One region of the Enterobacter sp. C3_dUdeg genome, then DNA from elsewhere that is predicted to be linked to it. Evidence: predicted binding sites of a transcription regulator. Region 1 holds the regulator's gene; each other region holds the start of a gene.
What was found. Region 1 encodes PhoB, which activates phosphate uptake and scavenging genes when phosphate is short. Its sites were predicted from a motif close to CTGTCATAAAACTGNCNNAT; they were not measured.
Positions count from the first base shown of each region.

Region 2: a site for PhoB is predicted at 2,131-2,150, ahead of kdgR (DNA-binding transcriptional regulator KdgR). Genes of this name have one in related genera too.
Region 3: a site for PhoB is predicted at 2,638-2,657, ahead of glpT (glycerol-3-phosphate transporter). Genes of this name have one in related genera too.
Region 4: a site for PhoB is predicted at 3,251-3,270, ahead of uvrB (excinuclease ABC subunit UvrB). Genes of this name have one in related genera too.

Region 1 covers NZ_BAAKFX010000002.1:393,746-399,692, reverse strand. The annotation lists gene sbcD (exonuclease subunit SbcD) at 1-912, opposite strand, end outside; gene phoB (phosphate response regulator transcription factor PhoB) at 1,100-1,789, shown strand; gene phoR (phosphate regulon sensor histidine kinase PhoR) at 1,811-3,106, shown strand; gene brnQ (branched-chain amino acid transporter carrier protein BrnQ) at 3,516-4,835, shown strand; gene proY (proline-specific permease ProY) at 4,917-5,947, shown strand, end outside.
Region 2 covers NZ_BAAKFX010000001.1:511,359-517,305, reverse strand. The annotation lists gene AC27FC_RS02410 (MBL fold metallo-hydrolase) at 1-247, opposite strand, end outside; gene AC27FC_RS02405 (YebO family protein) at 269-559, opposite strand; gene mgrB (PhoP/PhoQ regulatory lipoprotein MgrB) at 634-777, opposite strand; gene AC27FC_RS02395 (YobH family protein) at 940-1,179, shown strand; gene kdgR (DNA-binding transcriptional regulator KdgR) at 1,248-2,039, opposite strand; gene AC27FC_RS02385 (MFS transporter) at 2,219-3,592, shown strand; gene htpX (protease HtpX) at 3,643-4,524, opposite strand; gene prc (carboxy terminal-processing peptidase) at 4,718-5,947, opposite strand, start outside.
Region 3 covers NZ_BAAKFX010000001.1:103,552-109,498, forward strand. The annotation lists gene glpB (glycerol-3-phosphate dehydrogenase subunit GlpB) at 1-895, opposite strand, end outside; gene glpA (anaerobic glycerol-3-phosphate dehydrogenase subunit A) at 885-2,513, opposite strand; gene glpT (glycerol-3-phosphate transporter) at 2,766-4,118, shown strand; gene glpQ (glycerophosphodiester phosphodiesterase) at 4,130-5,188, shown strand; gene yfaE (class I ribonucleotide reductase maintenance protein YfaE) at 5,294-5,548, opposite strand; gene nrdB (class Ia ribonucleoside-diphosphate reductase subunit beta) at 5,548-5,947, opposite strand, start outside.
Region 4 covers NZ_BAAKFX010000004.1:313,791-319,737, forward strand. The annotation lists gene yvcK (uridine diphosphate-N-acetylglucosamine-binding protein YvcK) at 1-474, shown strand, start outside; gene uvrB (excinuclease ABC subunit UvrB) at 1,004-3,019, opposite strand; gene AC27FC_RS13550 (ABC transporter ATP-binding protein) at 3,772-4,494, shown strand; gene bioD (dethiobiotin synthase) at 4,457-5,158, opposite strand; gene bioC (malonyl-ACP O-methyltransferase BioC) at 5,151-5,906, opposite strand; gene bioF (8-amino-7-oxononanoate synthase) at 5,890-5,947, opposite strand, start outside.

The DNA of each region.
Region 1 (5,947 bases):
GGGCGGGTTAAGCGCTGTTCCGCGCCACTGCTCAAGCTGGGCGGTAATGGCGGCAAGATCGCCCTTCAGCACCGCCAGCGGCTGGGTGACCGGGACCTCCAGCGTCTCGACGGCGTGAAGTTTTCCCTCGGAGAAGCTCACCAGATGGACGGACTTGGCTTTGCCCGTTTCGTCAAAGCTGAGCGAAAGAGGCGAGCCGCAGTAGCGGATGTGCTCGCTGCCGCCGACGATCTGCGCCCGGTGAATATGTCCGAGCGCAATGTAGTCGGCTGGCGGGAAGTTCTGCGCCGGAAAGGCATCCAGCGTGCCGATATAGATCTCACGTACGGCGTCACTTTTACTGGCCCCGACGGTGGTGAGATGGCCGGTCGCAATCACTGGAATCCGCTGCTCGCCCCGTAGGGCGCAGGCATCGGCGTGCTGCTGGTGATAATAGTCGGTGATGGCCTGCAGGAGATGCTGCTGTTTTTCCGCGCCCGACAGCCCCGCCTGACTTTGCACGATGTCCCGCGGACGCAAAAAGGGAATGGGGCACAGCACCGCCCCCGGCGTGCCGTCGCGTTTTTTCAGGATCTGCGGGGCGTGCCCGGCGCTGGCGACGACGGTGGTATTGAGAAATGCCAGGATGTCGCGGGATTCATTGAGCGTCGCGACGGAATCATGGTTACCGGCGACAATCACCAGATGACAGCCGGTTTGCTGCAAATTCACCACGAAGCGGTTGTACAGTTCACGCGCATAGCTGGGGGGCGAGCCGGTATCAAAGATGTCACCCGCCACAATAATCGCGTCCACCTCGTGTGTCCGGGCCGTTTCCAGCAGCCAGTTCAGGAAAGCTTCATGTTCAGCCGCACGGCTTTTGCTGTAAAAATTTTGACCCAGATGCCAGTCCGAGGTGTGAAGTATGCGCATAGCTGATCCGTGGCAAAAAAGAGAAAGCAGGATTATAAACGTTCAGAGACGGGAAAATAACCGCTGTAATAAAACAACGGTTTGCCCGTTATCGTGGTACTGTTTTTCATAAATCTGTCATAAATCTGACGCATAATGGCGCCGAATTACAAACTTGTAACTTAAATAAGATAAGACAGGGCAAAGTATGGCGAGACGTATTCTGGTCGTAGAAGATGAAGCTCCAATTCGTGAAATGGTGTGCTTCGTGCTCGAGCAAAACGGCTTCCAGCCGGTTGAAGCGGAAGATTATGACAGCGCAGTGAACCAGCTGAATGAACCCTGGCCCGATCTGATTCTGCTGGACTGGATGTTGCCCGGCGGCTCCGGACTGCAGTTTATTAAACACCTGAAGCGTGAAGCGCTGACTCGCGACATCCCGGTTGTGATGCTCACGGCGCGCGGAGAAGAAGAGGATCGCGTTCGCGGTCTGGAGACCGGCGCGGACGATTACATTACTAAACCGTTCTCTCCAAAAGAGCTGGTTGCCCGCATTAAAGCCGTGATGCGCCGTATTTCGCCGATGGCGGTGGAAGAGGTGATAGAGATGCAGGGGCTGAGCCTTGACCCCACCTCACACCGCGTCATGACCGGTGAAAATCCCCTCGACATGGGGCCTACCGAATTTAAACTCCTGCACTTCTTTATGACCCACCCGGAACGCGTTTACAGCCGCGAGCAGTTGCTGAATAACGTCTGGGGAACTAACGTGTATGTCGAAGACCGGACGGTTGACGTACATATTCGCCGCCTGCGAAAAGCACTGGAACTGAGCGGCCACGATCGCATGGTGCAGACGGTCCGCGGCACGGGTTATCGTTTTTCTACCCGTTTCTGAACAATGACAGGAGTGTGACGCGTGCTGGAACGTCTGTCATGGAAAAGGCTCGTCTTTGAACTGATCTTATGCTGTATTCCGGCCTTCCTTCTGGGGGCCTTTCTTGGACACCTGCCGTGGTTTCTGCTGGCGTCGGTCACCGGGCTGCTGATCTGGCATTTCTGGAACCTGCTGCGCCTCTCGTGGTGGCTGTGGGTTGACCGAAGTATGACGCCGCCGCCGGGAAGCGGCAGCTGGGAGCCGCTGCTGTACGGTCTACATCAGATGCAGATGCGTAATAAAAAGCGTCGCCGCGAGCTGGGAAGCCTGATTAAGCGTTTTCGCAGCGGTGCAGAGTCGCTGCCGGATGCCGTTATTCTGACGACCGAAGAAGGGACGATCTTCTGGTGTAACGGCCTTGCGCAACAGCTGCTGGGCCTGCGCTGGCCCGATGATAATGGTCAGAATATCCTCAACCTTCTGCGCTATCCCGAGTTCACGCTGTATCTGAAAAAGCGTGATTTTACCCGCCCGCACAATCTGAAGCTTAATAATGGTCGCCATCTGGAAATCCGCGTGATGCCCTACAGCGATAAGCAGTGGCTGATGGTGGCGCGAGATGTCACCCAGATGCACCAGCTGGAAGGGGCGCGTCGCAACTTCTTCGCCAACGTCAGTCACGAACTGCGTACCCCGCTGACCGTGCTTCAGGGCTACCTGGAGATGATGCAGGAGCAAACGCTTGAAGGCGCGCCGCGTGAAAAAGCGCTGCACACCATGCGCGAGCAAACGCACCGGATGGAAGGGCTGGTGAAGCAGCTGCTGACGCTCTCGAAGATTGAAGCGGCGCCAACGCTCGCGCTAAATGAGACCATTGATGTCCCGATGATGCTGCGGGTAGTTGAGCGTGAAGCGCAGACGCTAAGCCACAAAAAGCATCACCTGACCTTTGAGGTCGACAATACGCTGAAGGTGCTGGGCAGCGAAGATGAACTGCGGAGCGCCATTTCCAACCTGGTGTATAACGCGGTGAATCATACGCCGGAGGGGACGAATATCGTGGTGCGCTGGCACCATGCCCCAACGGGGGCTGAGTTTAGCGTGGAAGACAACGGGCCGGGGATCGCGCCTGAGCATATTCCGCGTCTGACCGAGCGCTTTTACCGTGTGGATAAAGCGCGATCCCGGCAAACAGGCGGAAGCGGCCTGGGGCTGGCAATTGTGAAACACGCGGTGAATCACCATGAAAGCCGTCTCGATATTCAGAGTACGCTGGGTAAAGGAACCCGCTTCAGTTTCGTTATTCCGGAACGATTAATTGCCAAAAAGATCGCCTGACGGCAGGCGTGTCATTTTACCTTTCCACGGGTCAGCGTCTGCTGGCCCGTTTGCTTTGCAGTCAAGCGAAACGCGGATGAATTTTATACGGCTGACTGTTTTTTGTTCGCATGATTAGCCATGGGTTTTTCTTATAAATAGCGTATTGTTCTGACGTGTATTTTCATGCTGGCATATTGTTCTGGTTTTACGATCCCACCTTGCCTTTAAACGTTATAAGCGTTTAAATTGCGCCCCAGATACTGTCAGACCGACTGTATTTGCGTGGTAAATCGAAAAACTATTCTTCTCCACGCCAGGACGGGAGCATTTCCCGCTGAAATTGAGCAAATTTTCGGCTGTATCGTCCCGTCAGGGATATCGAAAATCTCAATGTTTTCAACACCACATCCACAGGCAGTAAGGTTTTATGACCCATCACTTAAAATCGCGTGACATCATCGCGCTGGGCTTTATGACATTTGCGCTGTTCGTTGGCGCAGGCAACATCATTTTCCCTCCAATGGTTGGCTTACAGGCGGGTGAACACGTCTGGACCGCCGCGTTTGGTTTCCTGATTACTGCCGTGGGTCTGCCGGTTCTGACCGTCGTCGCGCTGGCGAAAGTCGGCGGCGGTGTGGATAGCCTCAGCACCCCGATTGGCAAAGTGGCGGGCGTTCTGCTGGCAACCGTCTGCTATCTGGCCGTTGGCCCGCTGTTTGCGACCCCGCGTACGGCGACCGTGTCCTTCGAAGTGGGTATTGCTCCCCTGACCGGCGACGGTGCGATGCCGCTGTTTATCTACAGCCTGATCTACTTCGCGATCGTGATTCTGGTTTCCCTCTATCCGGGCAAGCTGCTGGATACCGTGGGTAACTTCCTGGCTCCGCTGAAAATTGTGGCGCTGATTGTTCTGGCGGTTGCGGCCATCGTCTGGCCAGCGGGCCCGATTAGCGACGCGATGGACGCCTATAAAAACGCCGCGTTCTCTAACGGCTTTGTGAACGGCTACCTGACGATGGATACGCTGGGCGCCATGGTGTTTGGTATCGTTATCGTTAACGCCGCGCGTTCCCGCGGTGTGACCGAAGCGCGTCTGCTGACCCGCTATACCATCTGGGCTGGCCTGATGGCCGGCGTGGGGCTGACGCTGCTGTATCTGGCGCTGTTCCGTCTGGGCTCCGACAGCGCCATGCTGGTCGATCAGAACGCCAACGGTGCGGCTATCCTGCACGCCTACGTTCAGCACACCTTCGGCGGTGCGGGCAGTATGCTGCTGGCAGCGCTCATCTTCCTTGCCTGTCTGGTGACGGCGGTTGGCCTGACCTGCGCCTGCGCAGAGTTCTTTGCACAGTATCTGCCGCTCTCTTACCGCACCCTGGTGTTTATCCTCGGTATCTTCTCCATGGCGGTGTCCAACCTCGGTCTGAGCCACCTGATTCAGGTCTCTATTCCGGTGCTGACGGCGATTTACCCGCCGTGTATCGTGCTGGTGGTGCTGAGCTTTACTCGCCCGTGGTGGAACAACTCTTCACGAATTATTGCGCCAGCCATGTTTATCAGCCTGATTTTTGGTATCCTTGACGGGATTAAAGCATCAGCTTTCGCGCACATACTGCCGGCATGGACACAGCGTCTGCCGCTGTCCGAGCAGGGTCTGGCCTGGCTGATGCCTACCGTTGTTGCACTGGTTCTGGCGATTATCTGGGACCGTGCTGCAGGGCGTCAGGTCGCATCGAACGCTCATTAATCAACGGCAACAAACTGTTTAACCACGGGGCTTAAGGCCCCGTGGTTTTTTGTTTTTTTCGTGTTGAATGGCAAGATTTAAATGGAAAGCACTAACAAACTTAAACGTGGATTGAGCACGCGCCACATCCGCTTTATGGCGCTGGGCTCTGCTATCGGCACCGGTCTTTTTTATGGCTCGGCAGATGCCATCAAAATGGCCGGTCCCAGCGTTCTGCTGGCGTACATCATCGGCGGCGTGGCGGCGTATATCATCATGCGCGCCCTCGGCGAAATGTCGGTTCACAACCCGTCCGCCAGCTCCTTCTCCCGATACGCGCAGGAAAACCTCGGCCCGCTGGCCGGGTTTATCACCGGCTGGACCTACTGCTTTGAAATCCTGATTGTGGCGATTGCCGACGTGACGGCGTTTGGCATCTATATGGGCGTCTGGTTCCCGGCGGTGCCGCACTGGATTTGGGTGCTGAGCGTGGTGCTGATCATTTGCGCCGTCAACCTGATGAGCGTGAAGGTGTTCGGCGAGCTCGAATTCTGGTTCTCCTTCTTCAAGGTCGCCACCATCATCATCATGATCGTGGCCGGTTTCGGCATCATCATCTGGGGAATCGGCAACGGCGGGCAGCCGACCGGCATCCATAACCTCTGGAGCAACGGCGGCTTCTTCAGTAACGGCTGGCTCGGAATGGTCATGTCGCTGCAGATGGTGATGTTCGCCTACGGCGGTATCGAGATTATCGGTATCACCGCCGGGGAAGCGAAAGATCCGGAGAAATCCATTCCGCGCGCCATCAACTCGGTGCCGATGCGTATTCTGGTGTTCTACGTGGGCACGCTGTTCGTGATTATGTCCATCTACCCGTGGAATCAGGTCGGCACCAACGGTAGCCCGTTTGTTCTGACCTTCCAGCATATGGGAATTGCCTTTGCGGCCAGCATCCTGAACTTTGTGGTGCTCACCGCGTCACTCTCCGCGATCAACAGTGACGTCTTTGGCGTGGGCCGTATGCTGCACGGCATGGCGGAGCAGGGCAGTGCGCCGAAGGTGTTCGCCAAAACCTCACGCCGCGGCACGCCGTGGGTAACCGTTGTGGTGATGACCGTGGCGCTGCTGTT
Region 2 (5,947 bases), on a different contig from region 1:
TCACGCTGGCGTGTCCCAGCCACCATACCCCATCTTCATGAGGTTGCGTAAGCTCAACCGGTTGCCACCACTGTTGGATAAAGTCTTCATAACCCAGCGCGGGTGGCTTCGGTAAACCGGCCTCTTTACGCGCTTTGCGCCAACGGTCAAGGTCGCCGGGTTGATGTCCGACAGGATCGGTATTACGAAAACCGTTCGGAGTGTGATGTTTCAGGGAGGGGTCATACCAGGGATTTTTCCAGACCACAGCCACCTCCCGGACAAAAGATTAACGCTCAGCCACCAGGCGGATAAAGTCGTCTTCGTCTTTGTTATCTTCAGCGACCGCGTCTTTCGGCGCGTCTTTCTCTTCCGGTTCGTTAGCCTCACACAGACGGCGCAGCAGCGCATTCTGACGTTTTTGCTGATCGAGCAGCGCTTCCAGCAGTTCAATCTGCTCGTTAGTACGGGAACTGGCGCGGTTCACGAAAAACCAGATGACCAGGCCCACAAGCAGAACAACCAAAGAAATCATCAGGGATGCCATATTCAGCAGCCCTGAATTCAGTAACTCACCCATTTCACCACCTCAATAAAAACGTCTATTTTACCACTGGCGCGAAGGAAGGAAATCACCTTGAGAAAAAATGCGTATTACCACGGAATAAACTTATTGATTGCGCAAACGCCGCTAAAAAACTGTACATCCTGATCGCACATCACATTGATCGTCTGCGTCCATAACACCACGCACGCTATCAGCACGATAATCAGAATTACCCAGCGTATTTTTTTCACTCCACACTCCGTCTAAAAACCTGATGTAACGAGGTTATCACGCTTATCTTAAACAAGGACTAACTGTACCGCCATCGCGCTTTTTTTCAGAATCCTGCACTTGTTTCATCGTGTAAACCGTTTACGCTAGCTTTATGATAACAACGACAAAAGAGGTTAATGATGCGCTTCATCATTCGAACAATTATTGCGCTGGCCATCGTCTGGATTGGCCTTCTGCTCACGGGTTACGGTGTGCTCGTGGGAAGCACCGAGAACGCAGCCGGGTTAGGGATTCAATGTAAATATTTAACAGCACAGGGCGTGAGCACTGCGCAGTATCTTCATACGGACAGCGGGATCGTTGGCTTGACCCACTGTCCGGTCCTGCGTAAGACATCCGTCGTGATTGATAATGGCTAATCGGCCGGTGAAATGACTGGCAAAAAAAACGCCGCAACAGAGCGGCGTTTTTTTTATACGAGCAGAGGTTAAAACGGGTAGTCGTGGTAACCCATCTGTTCAGAAATCTTACGTGCGGCAGTGTGCAGAATAGCCACATATTCATGCAGGCGCTCTTCGGAGAAGCGTAAGGTCGGGAAGGAGATACTCAAGCCCGCGATTACTACGCCAAAGCGGTCAAACACCGGAACGCCGATGCAGCGCAGCCCTTCCTCCTGCTCTTCGTTATCTTCGCCATACCCCTGCTCGCGTACGCGATCGAGCACCGTTAACAGCGCGTCCGTGCTGGTAATGGTTCGGGAAGTACTTTGCTTGTATTCCACGCCTTCGAGGATCTGCTTCACTTCCTCACGATCGCGCCACGCCAGCAGAACCTTACCAATCGCGGTACTGTAGAGCGGGTTGCGACGACCAATGCGCGAATACATGCGCAGATTGTACATGGAGTCGATTTTATGGATGTAAACAATGCTGTCTTCATCCAGCGCGCCGAGATGGATGGTCTCTTTGGTCAGGCGAGAGATTTCACGCATCTGGATATCAGCGCTGCGGATCAGGTCAACATTTTGTAGCGCACGGGCGCCCAGCTCAAACAGCTTCAGCGTCAGAGAGTATTTTTCAGATTCACCTTCCTGGGCTACGTAGCCCAGCGACTTCATGGTTTGCAAAAAGCGATATACGGTGCTTTTAGACATCATCACGCGCTGCGACAACTCTGTAATACCTATTTCACGCTCTTCCCCCAGCGCCTGTAAGATGCCAAAAACCTTCAGCACGGAAGAAACAGAATCTGGCTGTTTATCCAAATCCGCAATAGCCATTTACCACCTCATAGAGAGTGTTTTATAAAAATCAGAACCGGTTTTTATTATAAGTTCCCGTCATGTCACCTGCAATCAATCCGCGTTTACTTCGTTACAAATCTGCGACATATCGCGGCTGTAACAATGCTAAAATAGTTACCCTGAGAATAATTTCACGCTGAGCTTTTTTAATCCTAATGGAAAAGACCCTTTCCGATGGCCTGCCTTTACCCCAGCGGTATGGCGCTATAGCGACCATCATTATTGGTATCTCAATGGCCGTCCTTGACGGCGCAATCGCGAACGTTGCCCTGCCAACCATCGCCAGCGACCTGCACGCCTCTCCCGCCAGTTCGATATGGATTGTTAACGCCTATCAGATTGCGATTGTGGTTTCCCTGCTCTCGTTCTCTTTCCTGGGCGATATGTTCGGTTATCGTCGGGTGTATCAGTGCGGTCTGGTGGTCTTCACCTTCACGTCGTTGTTATGCGCCCTTTCAGATTCACTGCATACCCTGACGCTTGCCCGCATTGCGCAGGGTTTTGGCGGCGCGGCGCTCATGAGCGTAAACACGGCGTTAATCCGCTTAATTTATCCGCAGCGTCATCTGGGGCGCGGCATGGGGATAAACTCGTTTATTGTCGCCGTCTCTTCCGCCGCCGGGCCAACCATAGCGGCGGCGATCCTTTCCGTTGCGTCATGGCAATGGCTGTTTGCTATTAACGTGCCGCTGGGCATTGTCGCTATATTCTTTGCCCTGCGCTTTCTTCCCGCTAACGGTCCCAAAAGCACCATGCCGCGCTTCGATGTGGCGAGTGCGGTGATGAATGCCCTGACCTTTGGCCTGCTGATTACGGCGCTGAGCGGCTTTGCGCAGGGACAGTCCCTGATGCTTACCGGCGCGGAGCTCATCGCCCTACTGGCGATCGGCTTCTTCTTTGTTCGCCGCCAGCTCACTCTCCCCGTGCCTTTGCTGCCGGTCGATCTGCTGCGTATTCCCCTCTTTTCCCTCTCCATTTGCACGTCCGTCTGCTCGTTCTGCGCCCAGATGCTGGCCCTGGTTTCTCTGCCCTTCTTTCTGCAGAGCGTGGTCGGCCGTTCAGAAGTGGAGACCGGCCTGCTGTTAACCCCCTGGCCGCTGGCGACCATGGTGATGGCGCCGCTGGCAGGTTACTTAATTGAACGCGTCCATGCCGGTTTATTGGGAGCGTTGGGGCTGGCGGTGATGGCGACAGGCCTATTCGCGCTGGCTCTGCTACCGTCATCGCCAACCGATCTGGACATCATCTGGCGCATGATTCTGTGCGGCGCAGGGTTTGGCCTGTTCCAGTCCCCTAACAATCACACCATTATCACCTCCGCGCCGCGCCATCGCAGCGGTGGTGCCAGCGGCATGCTGGGGACCGCGCGCCTTCTGGGGCAAAGCACAGGTGCGGCACTGGTTGCCCTGATGTTTAACCTCGCCGGGCAAAACGGCAACCACGTTGCGCTTCTCACCGCGGGAGCCCTTGCTTCCCTCGCGGCGGTCGTCAGCGGTCTGCGGGTGACACAGCCCAAAGTTCAGGCATAAAAAAAGCCGGGCGGAGTGTTCTCCTGCCCGGCTTATTAGGGTTCTTAGCGTTACTTCAGGTATTCCCCACTGCGCAGCGCTTCGATACGTTTATCCAGCGGCGGGTGAGACATAAACAGCTCGCTCAGCGATTTGGATTTACCGTTAATGCAGAAGGCCATCATGCTGTTCGCTTCCTGCGGCTCGTAGCTGGTTTTCAGGCGCTGCAGCGCGGCAATCATCTTCTCACGACCAACAAGCTTCGCCGAGCCGGCATCCGCGTGGAATTCACGGTGGCGGGAGAACCACATGGTGATGATGCTGGCCAGAATACCGAATACCAGTTCCAGAACCATCGAAACGGCGAAGTAGATCAGCGGGTTGCCGTTGCTCTCTTCACCTTCGTCACGGTTTCCGCCCATAAAGCCAGCCGCGATCTGCGCCAGAATACGGGAGATGAAGATCACGAAGGTGTTCACCACGCCCTGAATCAGGGTCATGGTCACCATGTCACCGTTGGCGATATGGCTGATTTCGTGGGCAATAACCGCTTCGGCTTCGTCACGGCTCATGTTCTGCAGCAATCCGGTGCTGACGGCAACCAGTGACGCATCGCGACGGGCGCCCGTCGCGAAAGCGTTGATGTCCGGGGCATGGTAAATCGCCACCTGCGGCATGGCGATCCCGGCCTGACGGGATTGCTGAGCCACCGTATTCATCAGCCACTGTTCCATATCGTTACGCGGCTGTTCAATAACCTCACCACCCACCGATTTCAGTGCCATCCACTTCGACATCAGCAGGGAGATGAACGAGCCACCAAATCCAAACAGCAGCGCCATAATCAACAGACCCTGAACGCTGCTCGACTGAATTCCTGTCAGGCTTAGCACGAGCCCGAAAACCACCATGACCGCCAGGTTGGTGAGCAGGAAGAGCGCGATTCGCATCATAATTTTCTTTTTACCTCAGTTTAACAAAACGCACTATGCGATTACCCACATCGTATGGGTATTGCGGCTATTTTCAAGCATCCGGCGGGCGTAAGTCACCAGAAAGACACAACTTTACACAATTGGAAATCTGGCTGACGGAAGGATGAAGAACAAAAAGAAACAGGCACAATTCCTTGTGCCTGTTGGGTGATTATTTTGCCGGAGCGGGCTGTACGGCAGGTTTCTCTTTTTCCTGATTCGCCAGGTCGAGAGCGATATGCACCGTCTCGTCCAGATACGGATCCGGCTCCTGGTAATCTTTTGGCAGATCGTCCAGTTTTTTGAGCAGAGGCTTACCTTCGCGCTTGAAGCGATCGTTGATACGCGCCAGGCGGGTTGCATCGTCTTCGTTATTCTCTTTCTCACGCTGTGCGTAGTTCAGAGAAACGATATTCCGCTTATCTTTCAGGGCATTGAATCGTGCAATGTCCTTCATGATGTACTGGAACTCCGGATCTTTCGCGATGCGGTCGTTATGCGCTTTCAGCAGTTCAGGGCCAAATTGCGTCATATCACCCGCTTTCACGTAGGTCGCGGCATTGATGCTGTCCCACGGCAAGGCGTTATCTTCAAACTTCTCGCCGGTTTCGGTCTCTTCCGTGCCTGTCGGCATCATGATGTCCGGCGTTACGCCCTTACGCTGCGTACTGCCGCCGTTCACGCGGTAGAATTTCTGAATGGTGTACTGAACCGAGCCCAGCGCAGGCCATTCCGGACGCAGCATCTGATCGTAAATACGATTCAGAGAGCGATACTGCTGAACGGTGCCTTTCCCGAAGGTTGGCTCACCGACGATCAGCGCGCGGCCATAGTCCTGCATTGCAGCGGCAAAGATTTCAGACGCGGAAGCACTGAAGCGGTCAACCAGGACCACCAGCGGGCCTTTGTAGTAGACCACACCGTCGTTGTCGGCATCTTCACGCACTTTACCGTTGTTATCGCGCACCTGAACCACAGGACCAGATGGAATGAACAGACCGGAGAGTGAAACCGCTTCCGTCAGCGCCCCACCGCCGTTACTGCGCAGGTCGATGATAATGCTGCTGACGTTCTGCTTTTCAAGCTTCTGCAGCTGAACCTTCACATCGTCAGTCAGCCCCACGTAGAAGCCCGGAATATCCAGAACACCCACCTTCTCTTTACCCACGGTTTTCACCGACATTTTCACCGCGCGGTCTTCCAGACGGATACGCTCGCGGGTCAGGGTAACGATACGGGTTTTGGTGCCTTTACCGGCAGGCAGAATTTCCAGACGAACCTTGCTGCCTTTCGGACCTTTGATCAGCGCAACCACGTCATCGAGACGCCAGCCGATCACGTCGACCATGTTCTGGCCTGTTTGTCCTACACCCACAATGCGATCGCCTACGCTAATCGCTTT
Region 3 (5,947 bases), on a different contig from region 1:
TGCCGCTTGCCAGAACCGTAAAGCGCGCGCGAAGCGGAATATCGTCGTGGTTGCGCGTCCAGATTTCGCTGACCGCGCCGTCGGTCAGGGTGATTTTTTTCACCTCATCACCCGCCATCCACACGCCGCCCTGCGCGACAAACTGGCGCTGGAGCTGGGTATGCAGGCGAATGCCGGGGACGGAAGGGGGCAGGGTTGGCAGCAGGCCAAGCGAGCAGGGCAGACGATCCGAGAGCCAGCGCCAGAGCCGGTTGTCGCGTAAACCAAAGCAGGCGGGCATCAGCAGGGCGTCACAGCTGTCGCTGAGCGGTCTGAGCGCGTCATACAGCAGCGGCCATTTGTCCTCGTTATCCAGAAAACGGGCGATATTCACCGCGCGAAATTCGCTCGGGTTGTCGCGCAGGACATCAAGCTCAGGCAGCTCTATCTCTGCCGTTTCGGCATTGACGCCCTGGCGACAGAGCGACGCCGCCGCGAGATGGGGCTGAAAATCCAGAAAGCCGCTAATGCCCACGACCCGCACGCGCGCGGCGTTGAAGGGAGCAACGGGCACTTCTTCCGGGCTGAGCCAGGCAGAGCGCAGGGTGCCGAGCGGCGTGACGCGCTGGTGATTGAGCCGGGCGCTTCCCTTCAGACGCGCGCCGCAGTCTGCCAGCAGCGCTTCGGTTTCCAGCGCAAAGCGGTCAATATGCTGGGCGCCAATCAGGTGATACGGATGCTCCGGCGGGAGCTTATCGCGGTACGCGTCGTCCACCAGATCCAGCGAGCCCGACGAGAAGTGCAGGGCGCTCTGGCCCCGGGTGATAATGGCGCAGCGCAGCCCCTGCTTCGTGAGCTTGATGCCGCAGAGCAGGCCTGCCAGCCCGCCGCCGACGATTACGGTATCAAATTTCATCGCGTTGCTCCTTCTCAAGACCGCAAAGCCCCTGGTAGACCCAGCGGGTAAATTCGCTTTCGCGCAGGGCATCGCCCCAGGCGACAGGCTGAATGCCTTTCCAGCGCTCGTTTAAAAACGCGCTGAGCTGATCGAGCGACTGGGTGGCGGTAGTGGTGTGAAAACGCTGCAGCAGCCCGGCGGCACGACAGGCGCACAGCTCGCCCTGACAGGTACCCATTCCCACGCGGGTGCGGCGACGAAGATCGAGCAGGCTTGTGACCGTCAGGCTCTCCACCGCATACTGCACCTCACCGGCGGTGACGGCTTCGCACTCGCATACCAGGCTGCGGCTCAGGCGTCCTTCACCGAGCCACTGCGGCGTTCTGTCGCCGTGGCGGTAGATAGCGGATCCGCGCAGCGGCGCGGGCAGGGAGATAATTTTTTGCAGCGTTTTTTCGGTGGACTGACGCGAGCCGGGCAGTGGCTGCTCTGCCGTCACGCACCGTTCGGTATTGCCCAGCTTGCGGCAGACGGCATCGGTCGCCCACTCGGCCATCAGGCGGTAGGTCATCAGCTTGCCGCCGGTGATGGTGATAAACCCGTCCATGCCGTCGCGTTCGGCGTGATCGAGCAGCACGATGCCCCGGCTGACGTTACGTCCGCTCGGGTCGTTGTCGCTGGCAACCAGCGGACGCACGCCCGCGTAGGCGCGCAGAATACGCGTCTGCGCCATCACCGGGGCCAGTTTTTCCCCTTCGCGCAGCAGGATGTCGACCTCTTCGGCGATCACGCGGTTGTAGTCAATCTCGCTGTAGTCGACGTGGGTTGAGGTGGTACCGATTAACGAAATGGTGTCGCCCGGGACGAGGATATCGGCATCAGACGGTTTGCGGCAGCGGTTGATCACGTGGTTATTGATACGGTGGTCGAGGATCAGCAGCGAGCCTTTTGCCGGGAACATGCGTACCGACAGGTCCGCGTATTCCGCGATGCGCTGCCCCCAGATCCCCGCCGCGTTAACCACCACGGCGGCATACAGCTCGCTGTGTTCGTTATATTGCGTATCAAGGATCCGCACGCCGCAGATACGATGACCTTCACGGATAAGCCCGGTCACTTCGTGCCCGGTCAGGATTTGCGCGCCATGCTCGCGGGCGTCCAGCATATTGGCGGCGGTCAGGCGGAAGGGGTCAACGGTGCCGTCAGGCACTTTTACCGCGCCGATAAGCGCCGGGTTAACCGACGGTTCCAGCCGCCGCGCCAGCGCCGGGTCCATGGCCTCAGCCTGAATGCCCGCCGCAGTGCAGGCGGTAATAAAGGTGTCCTGAAAGGCGAGGTCATCTTCGGGAAGAGTAATAAAGAGGCCGTCGGTCGGCTCAATGCAGTGGCGGGCGATACGCTTGAGGATCTGGTTTTCAGCAATACATTCGCGTGCGGATTCACCGTCGGTCACCGCATACCGCGCGCCGCTGTGCAGCAAACCATGGTTACGCCCGGTTGCGCCCGTGGCGATATCGTGGCGCTCCAGCAGCGTGACGCTTAAGCCGCGAAGGGCGCAGTCGCGTGCGATCCCGGCGCCGGTTGCGCCACCGCCAATGATTATCACATCGCTGTAGCGAGGATCGTGAATGGTCATTGTTTACCCTCTATGTTCGTTTTTTTATCATTTAGCCATACCAATAGTGTGGTTTGTTTGATTTCGAACATAAACGCGCGAAATTCGAAAGTGGAACGTGATTTCATGCGCTTTTTTGCGCATTCTGTCATATTTCTGTAACAATCTGTGCGTTGATTCACAGTAACAATCACCGTGATTTCTTAACATCCCCGCCTCTGGAATTCAGGTGCGAGCCACCTGCCCATTCAATTCAAGGCCACGGAGGCTGTTATGCTCAGTATCTTCAAACCTGCGCCGCACAGGGCGCGTCTGCCAGAGGCAGAAATTGATCCGCTATACCGCCGTCTGCGCTGGCAAATTTTCCTGGGGATCTTCTTCGGGTACGCGGCGTACTACCTTGTACGTAAAAACTTCGCGCTCGCGATGCCGTATCTGGTGGAGCAGGGCTTCTCCCGCGGCGATCTGGGGTTCGCGCTGTCGGGGATCTCAATTGCCTACGGTTTTTCCAAATTCATCATGGGCTCCGTATCGGATCGCTCGAATCCGCGCGTGTTCCTCCCCGCCGGCCTGATCCTGGCGGCCGCGGTCATGCTGTTCATGGGCTTTGTGCCGTGGGCGACGTCCAGTATTGCGATTATGTTCGTGCTGCTGTTCCTCTGCGGCTGGTTCCAGGGGATGGGGTGGCCGCCGTGCGGACGTACCATGGTGCACTGGTGGTCGCAGAAGGAACGCGGCGGGATCGTGTCGGTTTGGAACTGCGCGCATAACGTCGGTGGCGGTATTCCGCCGCTGCTGTTCCTGCTGGGGATGGCCTGGTTCAACGACTGGCACGCTGCGCTCTATATGCCTGCCTTTGGCGCTATCGTCGTGGCGATTTTCGCCTTCGCGCTGATGCGCGATACGCCGCAGTCCTGCGGCCTACCGCCGATTGAAGAGTACAAAAACGACTATCCGGATGATTACAGCAAGGAGCACGAAGAAGAGCTGACCGCAAAACAGATCTTCATGAAGTACGTTCTGCCGAACAAGCTGCTGTGGTACATCGCGGTGGCTAACGTGTTCGTTTACCTGCTTCGCTACGGCATTCTGGACTGGTCCCCGACCTACCTGAAAGAGGTGAAGCACTTCGCGCTGGATAAATCCTCGTGGGCCTATTTCCTGTATGAATATGCCGGGATCCCGGGCACGCTGCTTTGCGGCTGGATGTCGGACAAGGTGTTTAAAGGCAACCGCGGCGCGACGGGCGTGTTCTTTATGACCCTGGTCACCATCGCGACCGTCGTTTACTGGCTCAACCCGCCGGGCAACCCATCAGTAGACATGGCCTGCATGATCGTTATCGGCTTCCTGATTTATGGTCCGGTAATGCTGATCGGCCTGCACGCGCTGGAACTGGCGCCGAAAAAAGCGGCAGGCACGGCGGCAGGCTTTACCGGTCTGTTCGGCTACCTGGGCGGTTCGGTCGCGGCGAGCGCCATCGTGGGCTACACCGTAGACTTCTTCGGCTGGGACGGCGGGTTTATGGTGATGATCGGCGGCAGCGTGCTGGCGGTACTGCTGCTCATTGTGGTCATGATCGGTGAGAAACGTCACCACGCGGAAGTGCTGGCGCGTCGTCAATAAGGAGCATTGCGATGAAATTATCTTACGTAACAACCGGCCTGCTGCTGGCGGGCCTGATGACAGGCTCCGCGCTGGCGGCGGATAAAATCGTTATCGCCCACCGCGGCGCCAGCGGCTATCTGCCGGAGCATACGCTCCCGGCGAAAGCGATGGCCTATGCCCAGGGCGCGGATTATCTGGAGCAGGATCTGGTAATGACCAAGGACGACCAGCTGGTCGTCCTGCATGACCACTATCTGGACCGCGTGACGGACGTGGCGGAGCGTTTCCCGGACCGCGCGCGCAAAGATGGTCGCTACTACGCCATTGATTTCACGCTGGCGGAGATCCGTTCCCTGAAGTTTACCGAAGGCTTTGAGATTGAAAACGGCAAGAAGGTGCAGGTCTATCCGGGACGTTTCCCGATGGGCAAGTCTGACTTCCGGATCCATACCTTCCAGGAAGAGATTGAGTTTGTTCAGGGGCTGAACCACTCAACCGGTAAAAATATCGGCATCTACCCGGAGATCAAAGCGCCGTGGTTCCACCATCAGGAAGGCAAAGACATTGCCGCGAAGACGCTGGAGGTGCTGAAACAGTACGGCTACACCAGCAAGAAGGACAAAGTTTACCTGCAGTGTTTTGACGCCGCCGAGCTGAAGCGCATCAAAACCGAGCTGGAGCCGAAGATGGGGATGAACCTCAATCTGGTTCAGTTGATTGCCTATACCGACTGGAATGAAACCCAGGAGAAGCAGCCGGACGGCAAGTGGGTGAACTACAGCTACGACTGGATGTTTAAGCCGGGCGCGATGAAGCAGATTGCGCAGTACGCCGACGGCATCGGGCCGGATTACCACATGCTGGTGGCGGAAGGCTCAGCGCCGGGCCACGTGAAGCTGACGGCGATGGTGAAAGAGGCGCACGCCAGCAAGATGCAGGTGCATCCGTATACCGTGCGTGCAGACCAGCTGCCGCCGTATGCCACGGACGTGAATCAGCTTTATGAGGTGTTGTATAACCAGGCGGGCGTGGACGGACTGTTTACGGATTTCCCGGATAAAGCGGTCGAATTCATTCACCGGAAGTAGGTTTGGCAGGTCGGGTAAGGCGAAGCCGCCACCCGACAATCAGGCTCTGCGGCCTGATACCCTAACCCTAACCCTCTCCCACCGGGAGAGGGGATACGGACAACATCACATCTCGATCTCTATATCGCCTTTTGCCCGGCAGCAGCAGGGCAAAATTTCCCCTTCGTTGATAAAGGCCAGCGGCTCGGTCAGCCAGTCCACCTGGCCGGCGACCAGGCGGCAGCGGCAGGAGCCGCAGTAGCCGGAACGACACTGGTACTCTACTTCTACCTGATGCGCCTCAAGCGCCACCAGCAGAGAAGGGTGCTCCTCCCGACACAGTACCTCAGTGCCGGAAAGACGTAGCGTGACGCGTGACATCAGAGCTGGAAGTTGCTCAGGTCGTCGGTGTTGACTTCAGAATCAATCTGACCGACCAGATAAGAGCTGACTTCCACTTCCTGCGGCGCAACCTGCACGTTATCGGACACCAGCCAGGTGTTGATCCACGGAATCGGGTTAGAGCGCGTCTGGAACGGCAGGTCAAGACCGACAGCCTGCATGCGGATATTGGTGATGTACTCAACGTACTGGCACAGGATGTCTTTGTTCAGGCCAATCATGGAGCCGTCGCGGAACAGGTAGTCTGCCCACTCTTTCTCTTGCTGAGCCGCCAGCACGAACAGGTCGTAGCACTCCTGCTTGCACTCTTCGGCAATTTCCGCCATCTCCGGATCGTCCGTCCCGCTGCGCAGCAGGTTCAGCATGTGCTGGGTACCG
Region 4 (5,947 bases), on a different contig from region 1:
CATGAAGTTTACGGCGAGGTGAATATCGACCAGCTCATCCTGCCGCCAACGGAGTTAATGACCTATCCGAGCGTGCCCGCCACGCGAGAAGCGGTGGAGGCCATCGGGGAAGCGGATCTTATCCTGATCGGTCCGGGCAGTTTTTATACCAGCCTGATGCCAATTCTACTCGTAAAAGAGCTGGCTCAGGCGCTGCGCCGCACCCCTGCCCCGATGGTTTACATCGGTAACCTGGGACGTGAACTGAGCCCCGCGGCGGCCAGCCTGTCGCTGGCTGACAAACTGGAATTAATGGAGCATTACGTCGGCAAGAAAATCATTGACGGCGTAGTCGTGGGCCCAAAAGTGGATGTGTCAGGGATTGGCGATCGTCTGGTGGTGCAGGAGCCGCTGGAGGCCAGCGATATCAAGTATCGCCATGACCGTCATCTGCTGCGCGAGGCGCTGGAGAAGGCGATTCAGGCGCTAGGCTAGGTTCGTTTTGTGCGGCCTGATGCCCTCATAATAATGCCCGCACGGACGACCCCCTCTCCCTTGAGGGAGAGGGCTGGGGTGAGGGGGAACATACGACTCTGGTGGTCATTCCGTTCACTTTATGTTCCTTGCTACCCTGTAACGACATGACCGGTGAACGTGCCAGGGTGGCTCAGTCGCCACCACCCTGGCGACCCGGGCTCCCGGCGGTAAATCGCCGCTGCGCGGATTGTTCGCCCCATCCCTGGGGCTCCCCCCTTCGGGGCCAGCGCAAGCGCTGTCCAAAATTGCTCCCGGCAATTTTGTCATCGGCTTATTCCTTCCGGCTTATCGGGTACGGGCGGAGGTAACGTCCTTCTCGGCGCATCCCTGCGCCTCGCCCCGGCCTGCAGGAAACGCCTCAGCGATTTACAGCCGGACCAGAGCATCGCTGATAGCCTTCAATCGCTCTGAAACAACATTATTGCTTCTGTTCAAAAATTACTGGGGATCCCTCTCCCACCGGGAGAGGGAGAAAACAACGCTTTACTCACGATGCCGCGATGAAAAGATCCCGCAGCTGATGAAGCTGGTCGCGGATCTGCGCCGCCTCTTCGAACTCCAGGTTCTGCGCGTGCTGCATCATCTGCCCTTCCAGCTCGTGGATTTTCTGCTGCAGCGCTTTCGGGGTCAGCACGACGGTATCCTCTTCCACCACTGAACGCGCTTTGCCGCGACCCTTCGCTTTGGTTTTGGCAATGTTCTGACCCAGCGCCAGAATATCCACGACCTTCTTGTTCAGCCCCTGCGGGGTAATGCCGTGCTCTTCGTTGTAGCGCTGCTGTTTCTCGCGGCGGCGCTCCGTTTCGCCAATCGCTTTCGCCATCGACGGGGTGATTTTGTCACCGTACAGAATCGCTTTACCGTTGACGTTACGCGCCGCACGGCCGATGGTCTGGATCAGGGAGCGTTCAGAACGCAGGAAGCCCTCTTTGTCCGCATCCAGAATTGCCACCAGCGAGACTTCCGGCATGTCCAGACCTTCTCGCAGCAGGTTGATCCCCACCAGCACGTCAAACTCGCCCAGACGCAGATCGCGGATAATCTCCATGCGCTCCACGGTGTCGATATCCGAGTGCAGATAGCGCACCTTCTCGCCGTGCTCTTCGAGATATTCAGTGAGGTCTTCCGCCATACGCTTGGTGAGCGTGGTGACCAGCACGCGCTCGTTGATGGCGGAACGGGCGCGGATTTCCGAGAGCAGGTCGTCCACCTGCGTGGCCACCGGACGCACCTCGATAATCGGGTCCAGCAACCCGGTCGGACGCACAACCTGATCGACAACGTCTTCACCGGATTTCTCCAGCTCGTAGTTGCCCGGCGTGGCCGAGACGTAAATGGTTTGCGGCGCTAATGCCTCAAACTCTTCAAACTTCATCGGACGGTTATCCAGCGCCGACGGCAGGCGGAAGCCGTACTCCACCAGCGTCTCTTTACGCGCCCGGTCACCGCGGTACATCCCGCCGATCTGCGGGATCGTGACGTGGGATTCGTCGATCACCAGCAAACCGTCTGCCGGCAGGTAATCAAACAGCGTCGGCGGCGGCTCGCCCGGCCCGCGCCCGGAGAGGAAGCGCGAGTAGTTTTCAATGCCGGAGCAGTAGCCGAGCTCGTTCATCATCTCAAGGTCGAACTGGGTACGCTGGCTGAGGCGCTGCTCTTCCAGCAGCTTATTGTTCGCCAGCAGCACCTTACGGCGCTCGGCCAGCTCCACTTTGATCTCTTCCATTGCCTGCACGATACGCTCGCGCGGCGTCACGTAGTGCGTTTTCGGGTAGATGGTAAAGCGCTGGATCACCGACTCAACGTGACCGGTCAGCGGGTCGAAGAGCGACAGGCGTTCAACCTCTTCGTCAAACAGCTCGACGCGCAGCGCCATATCGTCCGATTCCGCCGGGAAGATGTCGATCACCTCTCCGCGTACGCGGAAGGTGCCGCGCTGGAACGCCTGATCGTTACGGGCGTACTGCAGCTCCGCCAGACGGCGAACGATGGCACGCTGGTCGATAATCATCCCCTGCGTCAGATGCAGCATCATCTTGAGATAGAGATCCGGATCGCCCAGACCGTAGATCGCGGAAACCGACGCGACGACGACCACATCGCGACGCTCCAGAAGCGCCTTCGTGGCCGACAGACGCATCTGCTCGATGTGTTCGTTCACCGAGGCATCCTTCTCGATGAAGGTGTCAGAGCTCGGCACGTAGGCTTCAGGCTGGTAGTAGTCGTAGTAGGAGACGAAATACTCCACCGCATTTTCCGGGAAGAACTCTTTCATCTCGCCGTAAAGCTGTGCGGCCAGGGTTTTGTTGGGTGCCAGCACCATCGTTGGACGCTGGAGATCCGCAATCACGTTGGCGATGGTGAACGTTTTACCCGAGCCGGTTACCCCCAGCAGCGTCTGGTGCGCCAGCCCGTCTTCCAGCCCCTCTTCCAGACGACGGATCGCCTCAGGCTGATCGCCAGATGGACGGAAAGCAGAATTCAATTTGAACGGTTTACTCATGGGCGACGACCTGATGACGTTATAAGCGGCAGGTGAGTAATTTTACTCGTTGTTGCCAGGAATGCCAGTAAAAAACACTGGATGAAAAACCAGTAGCATGTCAGGATATTTAGCATAGCGCCTGAATGATTAGCGCGATAGCGGCCAAAATTTGGACTGTGACAATATAAAACACCAGTCAGGTCAGGTTATCCCCAGAACTTTTTCTTTTTTAACATTTGTCAAGCCAGGTAATGATAGTTTTGTGGCAACGGGTGACACTTTCATGACGGGAATTGCTTTTATCTAAGCAATTAAATAATAAACGATATTTTCTAAAGCCGCGTTTCGCGCCAATTTGGGCGTAAGCCGCGTCTTCTCTCGCTTATCGCGTGTTTTCTAACTCTAATGCACATGGTTATCCACAGGAATAGTGGATAACTGCTTCCAGCCCATACAGACTGGCGCTCGGCAAATTCCCGGTTTTTCCCACGAGACGGCAGTAAAAAATTTTTATAGCTATTTTTTGATGATTAACAGTTGCGTCATTCATAACCAGTCGATGGGATCTTGCTCACATTTTCATCATTTTGGGTTCTGCACCACAACTCACCACCTCCAGCACCGTCGCTGTGCAATCCGGTTTTTTATAAACCGCTTTCTGGTGATTCATTCCTAAAAAAGCCGTTTTTTTGAACACTTTTCGGTTTCTGGCAGGGGTTTTGCAGATTCAAACACGAGCCTCACCTACACACATTTTTAAGGAGAAAAAGATGTTGAGTCTGCGTGCTGTGAATCAGTTTTACGGAAGCCAACATACGCTATGGAACGTGAATTTGGATTTTCCGCAAGGGATGTGTACAGGCGTCGTTGGCCTGCCGGGGATGGGGAAAACCACCCTCATGAATTGCATCGCCGGGAGAGTGCCCGTTGAAAGCGGCAGCATCATCTGGCACGAGGCGGGCGCGCCGCCGCGCGACTTGCTTAACCAGCCGCCAGAACCATGCTCAGGACCGGGGATAGGCTATGTCCCGCAGGACAGGCGGATCTTCTCCCAGCTAACGATTGAGGAGAATCTGCATATCGCCATGCGGGCGATGGGGAAACCCAACCCGGAAGCGAAAAGTGACGTTTACGACCTGTTTCCGGCGCTCTACGCATTGCGACAGGCCCGTGCGAACACGCTCTCTCCGGACGATCAGTATCAGCTGGCGCTGGCTAACGCGCTGGTGAACCGTCCGCACCTGCTGATCCTCGATGAGCCCCTGCACGGCGCAGGACACAGCTTCGCCCAGAAGCTGGGGCAGCTGCTGGCGCGCTTAAACCGGGAGTTAGGTATGACGGTGCTATTAGCGGAGCAGCAGCTGTCGTTTATCCGCCGGGTTGCGGACCGTTTCTGCATGCTCTATCGCGGGCGTAACGTGGCGCAGGGCCACGTTAACGAACTGGATGACGAGCTTATCGCGCACTGGATGTCGCGGGAAGCAAGACGCTGAGATCGAGATAACGCCCGGTGTCGGCATTTTCCGCACCCTCAGCAAGCCAGGGAATTTCCCCCAGGCACGGGGCGGGCAGTACGCGCCTGAGCGTCGCCAGATACTCCTGATGTCGTTTACCCGGCGCAACCACGTCGTTGGCTATCCAGCCAGCCAGCGTCAGCCCGGCCTGCTGTACGGCCTGCGCGGTCAACATGGCGTGATTGATGCAGCCCAGCCTGACGCCGACGACCAGAATGACCGGAAGCTGCTCGGCCTGCACCCAGTCAGCAAACGTCTGCGTGTCCGAAAGCGGCGTAAACCAGCCGCCTGCACCTTCCACCAGCACCCAGTCGGCCTGGCTTTCCAGCGTCCGTAACCCGGCTGACAGCACGGTGAAATCAATCGGACGACCTTCGTCAGCGCTGATGATGTGCGGCGAGGTCGGTTCGGCAAAGGTGTACGGATTGACCGCTGAATAGGCGAGTTCAAGGGTGCTGTTACGCTGGAGCGCCAGCGCGTCGGTGTTGCGTAATCCTTCCGCCGTCACCTCGCTGCCGGAAGCAACGGGCTTATATCCGGCGGTGTTTTTTCCGAGCAGTCGTGCCGCCTGCAGCAGCGCCGAGCTGGCCACCGTTTTGCCCACTTCCGTATCCGTGCCGGTAACAAAATAACGTTCAGTCACGTTCGATAATCCCATGAAAAAGTTGATAAGAGAGCGGGAAATGTCCCCGCTGCTGCGGCCAGGCCAGCTCCAGACGCTGCAGCTGGCCCCGGGTCAGCGGTTTTTTCTCCCGTCCGGCGTGCAGGTGCGTGGCGCCGATGCCCTTCAGCGAACGCATAGCGCTGAACGCATCGCCAAAATTGAGGGTGATGGTCTGCACCGTGCTGCGGTAACGCCAGCCTGCCAGCGCCTGCATCACCTGCTCATGCGATAAAAAGCGGTTAGTGTGAGGCTGCTCATCCACCGCTTTCCACGCCTGATTCAGCTCCGGCAGCGAGCTTTCCAGCAGGGTGGTAAAGGCCACCTTCCCGCCCGGTCGCGCCACGCGATAAAGCTCGCGCAAGGCCTGCGGCAGGCTGCTGCACCACTGGACCGCCAGATGACTCCAGACCAGATCGAACTGCGCATCCGCCAGCGGGATCGCCTCGATATCCGCCAGCAGATAATGGTCCGCTGCCTGCCGCTGTCGCGCCTCGTCGAGCATCTGGTCCGAGAGGTCGATAGCCGTGACCTGGCTTCCCGCCCCGCGCCAGTAGCGGCTGTTGCTGCCGGGACCACAGCCCGCGTCCAGCACCTGCGGAAAGCGGTTGTCGCCAAGCGCGGCCAGAAGCCCCTCCGCGCTCTGACGCTGCAGTTCATCGTGCTGAGAATAGCTCTGCGCGGCCCGACCAAATGCCGCCGCGACGGCCTGCTTATTCACCGGCGTCATGGAGCGCCTCCAGCAGCGTCTGGATATCCCGAGCGTCATGC